2 regions of the Paenibacillus sp. 19GGS1-52 genome follow, and region 2 is predicted to be linked to the other one. Evidence: riboswitches for the same ligand, from Rfam matches in the RefSeq annotation. Region 2 holds a riboswitch; the other holds the start of a gene.
The links. Region 2 has a riboswitch for S-adenosylmethionine ahead of metA (homoserine O-acetyltransferase MetA). Riboswitches for the same ligand answer to the same signal wherever they lie in the genome.
Positions count from the first base shown of each region.

Region 1 (3,417 bases), 3.1 Mb from region 2:
AGTAACAGCTACCAGGTCCGTGCCGTTATCTTTATTCTGTTGATCCAGGTAAGGCTGGTGTTGGAAAAAGTTGGCATCCAGCTGCTTCTCAGCAAGTTGTACGTTGGGTTGAATATAGTCAGTGAATTCTTTGATTTCAAGTTTAATGCCCTGTGCTTCAAGCAGTGGAGCAATAGCCTTCAATATTTCTGCATGCGGTACAGGCGAAGCGCCGATTACCAGTGTTATTGGTTCTGCCGCCGGTTCAGTTGTGGCCTCTGCTGCTGGTGCATTTGTTGCAGCTGAGTTAGCTGCATTATTGGTTGTATTATTGTTGCCGCAAGCCGCAAGCACCAACACCAGTGTCAGGCTAAAAAAGGTTAATAATACTTTCTTCATTTGTAAATCCCCCTCAGTTCAGTATGATTTTGTATGAATAAGGTTCTATATGGATGTACCTTATTTCCGGGTAAAATGTTTTACGAGCCGATCACCGGCCATTTGCAATAACTGTACTAGCAATACCATCAGGGCTACAGAGATAATCATAACTTCCTTCTGATAGCGATAATACCCATAACGGATCGCAAGATCGCCCAGTCCGCCGCCGCCCACCATACCAGACATAGCTGTATAGGAGACTAAAGTTACTAATGTGATTGTCGCTGCTGCAAACAGACCTGGACGAGCCTCCGGCAGCAGCACGCGTGTTACGATCTGACTTGTCGATGCCCCCATACCTTGAGCTGCCTCAATCACACCACGATCAACTTCGCGCAGTGCCGTCTCTACAAGACGGGCTAAGAAAGGCGAAGCACCAATCACCAGTGCAGGAATCGTACCCAGTACACCAATGGATGTTCCTACGATCGACTTGCTAAAGGGAATTAGGGCCACCATCAGAATGATAAACGGTACTGATCGGAGAATGTTCACTACAAAAGATAATACCGAGTAAATCGCTCTGATAACTGAACTATTTGATCTGCCCCATAAATATAACACAATTCCAAGTGGTAAACCAAGAATAATTGTGAACAATCCGGAATAAGCTAACATTTTTATTGTTGCAAGCGTTGCATCCAGCATTTCTTGCCAATTCAGATCTGCAAAGTTTAAGCTGCCCATTAAGAAATCACCTCCACATCAAGACCTTGGGCTGTTAATTCTGCTATCGTTATCTCGATGGCTGCAGCAGGTCCCTCGAATCGCACAATCAGCTGACCATAGGGTACATCTTTGAGTGTCGAGATGGTTCCTTGCAGAATCGCAAAGTTAACCCCTGTCTCACGAGCTACCTGTGAAAGGGTAGAGTCATATGTTTTTTGCCCGAGGAAGGTAATCTTGACGGCTTGGGAATACTCCCCTGGCTTGGCGTCAATGGCTGCCCGCAGCGGCCCGTCATTTTGCGTTTCACTACGAATAAAATCACGTGTGATCTCATGCTTCGGCTTCAGGAATACCTCTGTGACTTCGCCCTGTTCAACAATTCCACCACCATGAATAACAGCTACCCGATCACAAATACTCTGAATGACGTGCATTTCGTGCGTAATCAGTACAATTGTCAGATGGAACCTCTTATTGATGTCGAGCAGCAGTCGCAAAATGGAATCTGTCGTCTGTGGGTCAAGCGCTGAGGTAGCTTCATCACAGAGTAGTACATCCGGATCACTGGCTAACGCCCGGGCTACGCCTACCCGCTGTTTTTGCCCACCCGATAATTGAGCAGGATACTTATTACTATGTTCTTCAAGCCCTACCAAGGCTAGCAGCTCCTTAACCTTAAGATCAATATCTGCCCTTGCAGATCCGGTAAGCCGCAGTGGAAAGGCAATATTATCATAAACGGTCGCTGAAGACAGCAGATTAAAGTGTTGAAAGATCATCCCAATCTTACGCCGCTGCTCCTGCAGCTGTCCGCGGTTAAGCTTGGTTAATTCCACGCCATCAACCCAGATTTCTCCTTCCGTTGGTCGCTCCAGCAGATTGATGCAGCGGATCAATGTGCTTTTTCCTGCGCCGGAATGTCCGATTACTCCGAATATTTCACCTTTTTGGATGGACAGGTTCAGTCCGGAAAGTGCCGTGGCAGCCTTATCACCTTTTCCATATACCTTTGTTAGACCTCTGATCTCTATCAATCTGTCACCCTCCTAAAAGTTTGTAGCTGCATAGAAAAAGACCTCGTACGATCGGATGCAGATCGCAAGAGGCCCTGTGCGTGTATAGACAATGCCTTCTCATCTGCCAATGACCGCAAAAGTAGCGGCTATTGTAGGAATTAGCACCATGACATTTATATAGAGCCGAGTAAACAGACTGAATATAAATCGGTTGCCGGGCTTCATCGGGCCTATCCCTCCGCCGCTCTCGATAAGATATAGATATGAAATTGATGTCATCGAATGTGAAGTTACAATGCAACCATAAGTATAGTAAGTTTAAGGATTTTTGTCAAAGAGAACTTCCTGTGAGTAACAGGGTCTTGATCTCAGACTTTACCGATTCTTATGCCATTGCTCATTGCTGTACCTGAAAGCCACACTTAAGGATTTACAGACCATCTCCAGCCCTTGCCGCAAATCCTCAAGATGGCTATCCAGATCCTCAAGGTGTATTTTGTCATGTAATCCTTGGTGCCGTTGCCACAGATCATCCTGCATTTCGGCATTCATATAATGAATTTCCGCATTTCGGCGCTTGCGCAGGTTCTCCAGCGGTTCCCGATAATTATTCTTAATATTCTCGAGCTGATCGGCAAGTACAGAGTGCTCTTTCAGCGAATGAAATTGCCGCAGCACCGTAAAATAGGAGAAATGTGCTTTAACTTTAGAGGTATTAAGGTCATACAGACTATTCAGCACCGTTCCGAACTTGTCCAGCAGAGAGAATACACGGATAAACCCATTTTTATAAAAATAAACATACCGCGCATATTCGCCCTGCTCCATAGTCGACATATCGTCCATATATCCCGCAATTACTAATTTTCGATAAAAAGCCGCTGCGAACCAGCTTTGCTCCAGTTCATCCAGAGAAGAGATCAGCCCTCGTGTCCAAACCTCCAGCTTGCGGAATTCATGGTCACGATCCTCATGCATGCTCATTTCCTTACGCAATAGTGCCGCAATTTTGGCCATGTTGTCCATAGCTTCAGCAAGCACACCACTGTTCTTGCGGGGCGGCTCCCCGAGTAATATTCGCAGCATAGCCCATCCTCCTAGAAGTTATATGGAGTTTACACTCCCGCTGAAGTAGTGTTTCCAATTGCGGTCAACCTGCTCCACGATATCCTCGCGTGGGAACAGCTCGTCCGGATATCCCGGCTTCATGCGGGCATCGATTACAATTGGAAGTTTATAGCCGATATGGTGATTCTTCACCTCAGATTCGGCATAAATATCTGTGGCCGGGTTGAAGCGAGTGAACACGCTC
Region 1 is NZ_CP059724.1:1,345,362-1,348,778, reverse strand. Features, by position in the region: gene H1230_RS06260 (MetQ/NlpA family ABC transporter substrate-binding protein) at 1-378, opposite strand, end outside; gene H1230_RS06255 (methionine ABC transporter permease) at 439-1,107, opposite strand; gene H1230_RS06250 (methionine ABC transporter ATP-binding protein) at 1,107-2,123, opposite strand; SAM riboswitch class I at 2,220-2,362, opposite strand; gene H1230_RS06245 (Cthe_2314 family HEPN domain-containing protein) at 2,481-3,191, opposite strand; gene H1230_RS06240 (UbiD family decarboxylase) at 3,210-3,417, opposite strand, start outside.
Region 1: it holds a riboswitch for S-adenosylmethionine, as region 2 does, so the genes downstream of both, H1230_RS06250 (methionine ABC transporter ATP-binding protein) here and metA (homoserine O-acetyltransferase MetA) in region 2, are expected to answer to the same signal.

Region 2 (3,417 bases):
TTATTCAAGAGTATGACAGAAGCCAGCAAAGGATAAACCAAAAAGACGAAGGCTTCCTTTACCTTAGGGTATCAGGGGCCTTCGTCTTACATAAAATATAAGAATTTATATGCTTCACGCAATAATTTATCCTTATATTTCTCGAAGAAACGGGTGCCGTCCATATAAAGGACGGCACCCGTTTCTTCTTGTTCGTCCGTTTTTCTTCATAGCCATTCTTTCTTGCGGAAGACAACAAGCATTCCACAGCCTAGCGTTACCATGGCACCAATAACGCCGTAGTAACCATATTTCGTATGGATTTCGGGAATATTTTCAAAGTTCATGCCATAGATTCCGGTAATCACAGTCAGCGGCATGAATATGGTTGTAATCGCCGTAAATACTCTCATAATTTCATTGGCGCGATTGGCGATACTGGATTGGTAGGCTTCACGCAAGTTGCCCATGAGATCGCGGTAGGTCTCAAAGGTTTCAGATATTTTAACTGCATTCTCATAAATATCGCTGAAATACTTTTGCAACTGGTCATCAATCAGGCGGAGGTCTTTTTTGTTCAGAGTGTTGATAACCTCTTTCTGCGGACCCAGCATCTTCTTCAGCCACAGAATTTCGCTTCGCAGACCGATAATTTCGCTGAGATGCGATTTCTTGGTATGCATCAGAATATCTTCTTCAAGCTTCTCTATCCGGACTTCAATTCGGTCGCCAACAGTGAAATAATTATCAACAACAAGGTCGATCAGCAGATACATGAACCGGTCCGGTTCGCTGACCTCCTGTTCCCATAGGATGGGCTTTAGTACGCGCAATTCATTAATTTTTTGTTTGGTCACGGTGATGATGTAATGTCTGCCGAGAAAGATGTTGAGCGAGCGCAGGAAGATTTCTTCATCATCAAAACGGATGCTGTTCACCACAATGAAATAGTGGCTTTCATAAATTTCAATCTTTGGACGTTGATCCTCTTCACTAAGGCAATCCTCCACAGCAAGATCATGCAGATTGAATAAGGGCTGAATCAACATTAAATCCTCTTCATCTGCATCAATCCAATAGAATCCTTCTGTAGGGGGCGTAATAGTCTGTGTAATATCATCAATATTCGTAAAAACCCCTGCATTTACCAGCCGGATTTTCATCTGATTCCACTCCTTCTATCCCTGATCTTCTTCAGGGAAATGCTAATTACAGCACAGAGAAAAAATCAGCTTGGCCGGGGTCATTATGCATGCATAAGGCCAAATGACGGTTCGAGGGCATGAAGAAGAGATGCTCCCGCCGCGGGCAAGCTGATGATAATCCTGTCTGGTTGCTCATTCTGTACATTTAACTGCGAACCTGGGTCGCCATCCATCCTTCTTCTCACCTCTTCTTTTCGTCATTTTGGGGATGAAACACTTGTCTAGTATAACGCCGAGGTATGCCTCTTTCAAGGAAAATTCTTGTCATTTTCAGCACCCTTAAGCATTGTATGGACTTGACGAAAAGGAGGTTCATGATTTAAAGTGAATTTTAAGAAATTAATTGAATACAGCTTAATCTTATCAAGAGCAGGTGGAGGGACTAGCCCGATGAAACCCGGCAACCGGCGTGTGAACGCACGGTGCTAATTCTTGCGGAAGCTTTGCTGGCGTTTTCTTCGCCTAAGCAGAGGTTATCTGGCAGATGAGAGAGGCGCATATGACTGTAGCTATATGACCTTTCTCGTCCCGAGAAGGGTCTTTTTTGTATTATTTTATCCACAATTCGCCTAGCACCAACCAAAAATTCAGCCAAGGAGTGAAAAGTCAATGCCGATCAAAATTCCTGACAGCTTACCGGCAAAAGAAATATTATCCGGAGAAAATATTTTTGTGATGGATGAAAGCCTGGCTTATCATCAGGATATACGTCCATTAAGGATTGCCATATTGAATTTAATGCCCACCAAGGAAACCACAGAAACCCAGTTGCTGCGCTTAATCGGGAACTCACCGCTTCAGGTAGATGTTATACTGCTGCATCCCAGTTCTCATACCTCAAAGAATACATCAGCGGAGCATCTGAAAAGTTTTTATAAAACCTTTGACGAAATCAGCCACCGCCGCTTGGATGGGCTCATCGTTACGGGCGCTCCCGTGGAACAGATGGAGTTCGAGGATGTTACGTATTGGGAAGAACTGCAGAAAATTTTTGAGTGGAGCAAGAAGAATGTAACTTCGACCATGCATATCTGTTGGGCAGCACAGGCAGGATTATACCATCACTTCGGAGTGCGCAAGGAGATCCTACCCGAGAAGTGTTTTGGCGTGTTCCCACATACCTTGGGTGATAACAACTTTAAGCTGCTTCGCGGCTTTGATGAAGTGTTTCATGTGCCACATTCAAGACATACCGATGTCTCCCGTGCAGATATTGAAGCAAATCCGAACCTGCAGATTCTGGCCGAGTCGGAGGAAGCGGGTGTTTATCTGGTAGCAACTGCCGATGGAAAGCAAATTTTTGCTACTGGACACTCCGAGTATGATCCCTTCTCCCTGAAGTGGGAATATGACCGGGACATTTCCAAAGGACTAGAAGTGCCATTACCGAAGCATTACTATCCTAAGGATGATCCTACTCGTACTCCACCTGCCATATGGCGCGCGCATGCTAACTTATTGTTCTCTAATTGGCTCAATTACTATGTATATCAGGAGACCCCTTACGATATTGGTCCGATTATTTAATACTATTTAGGAGGCTTACAGAATGGACGACAAACTCAGGATTGAAAGCAGATTAGCTCAAATTGGTTCGCAGGAAGACCCGGCAACAGGAGCTGTTAATTTTCCCATTTATCAGTCAACGGCTTTTAGGCATCCGCGGTTAGGACAAAGTACAGGGTTTGACTATATTCGCACCAAAAATCCCACCCGCTCCGTGCTGGAGAATGCCGCAGCTGAGCTGGAATCCGGCGACGTTGGCTTTGCTTGCAGCTCCGGTATGGCTGCGTTATCGACAGTCTTCTCTTTATTCGGACAAGGCGACCATCTGGTTGTTTCCCTTGATTTGTATGGTGGAACCTATCGGATGCTGGAACGGATTTTGTCCAAATACGGAATCACTGCCTCCTACGTAGACACTAATGATCTGGAGGCACTAGAAGCCACTCGTCGTCCCAATACTAAAGCCGTATTTATCGAAACACCGACGAATCCGCTGATGATGATTACGGATATTCAGGCGGTGTGTACATGGGCCCGCCAGCATAATATGCTCACGATTGTGGATAATACGCTGCTCACTCCTTTCTTTCAACGGCCTATAGAGCTGGGTGCGGACATTGTTGTCCATAGTGCGACTAAATATTTGGGCGGACATAACGATGTGTTGGCTGGGCTTATAGTAACGAAAGGGAGCGAATTATCAACGGAAATGGCTATGCTGCACAAT
Region 2 is NZ_CP059724.1:5,098,478-5,101,894, reverse strand. Features, by position in the region: gene H1230_RS23720 (1-phosphofructokinase family hexose kinase) at 1-36, shown strand, start outside; gene corA (magnesium/cobalt transporter CorA) at 207-1,142, opposite strand; SAM riboswitch class I at 1,542-1,675, shown strand; gene metA (homoserine O-acetyltransferase MetA) at 1,794-2,711, shown strand; gene H1230_RS23705 (aminotransferase class I/II-fold pyridoxal phosphate-dependent enzyme) at 2,734-3,417, shown strand, end outside.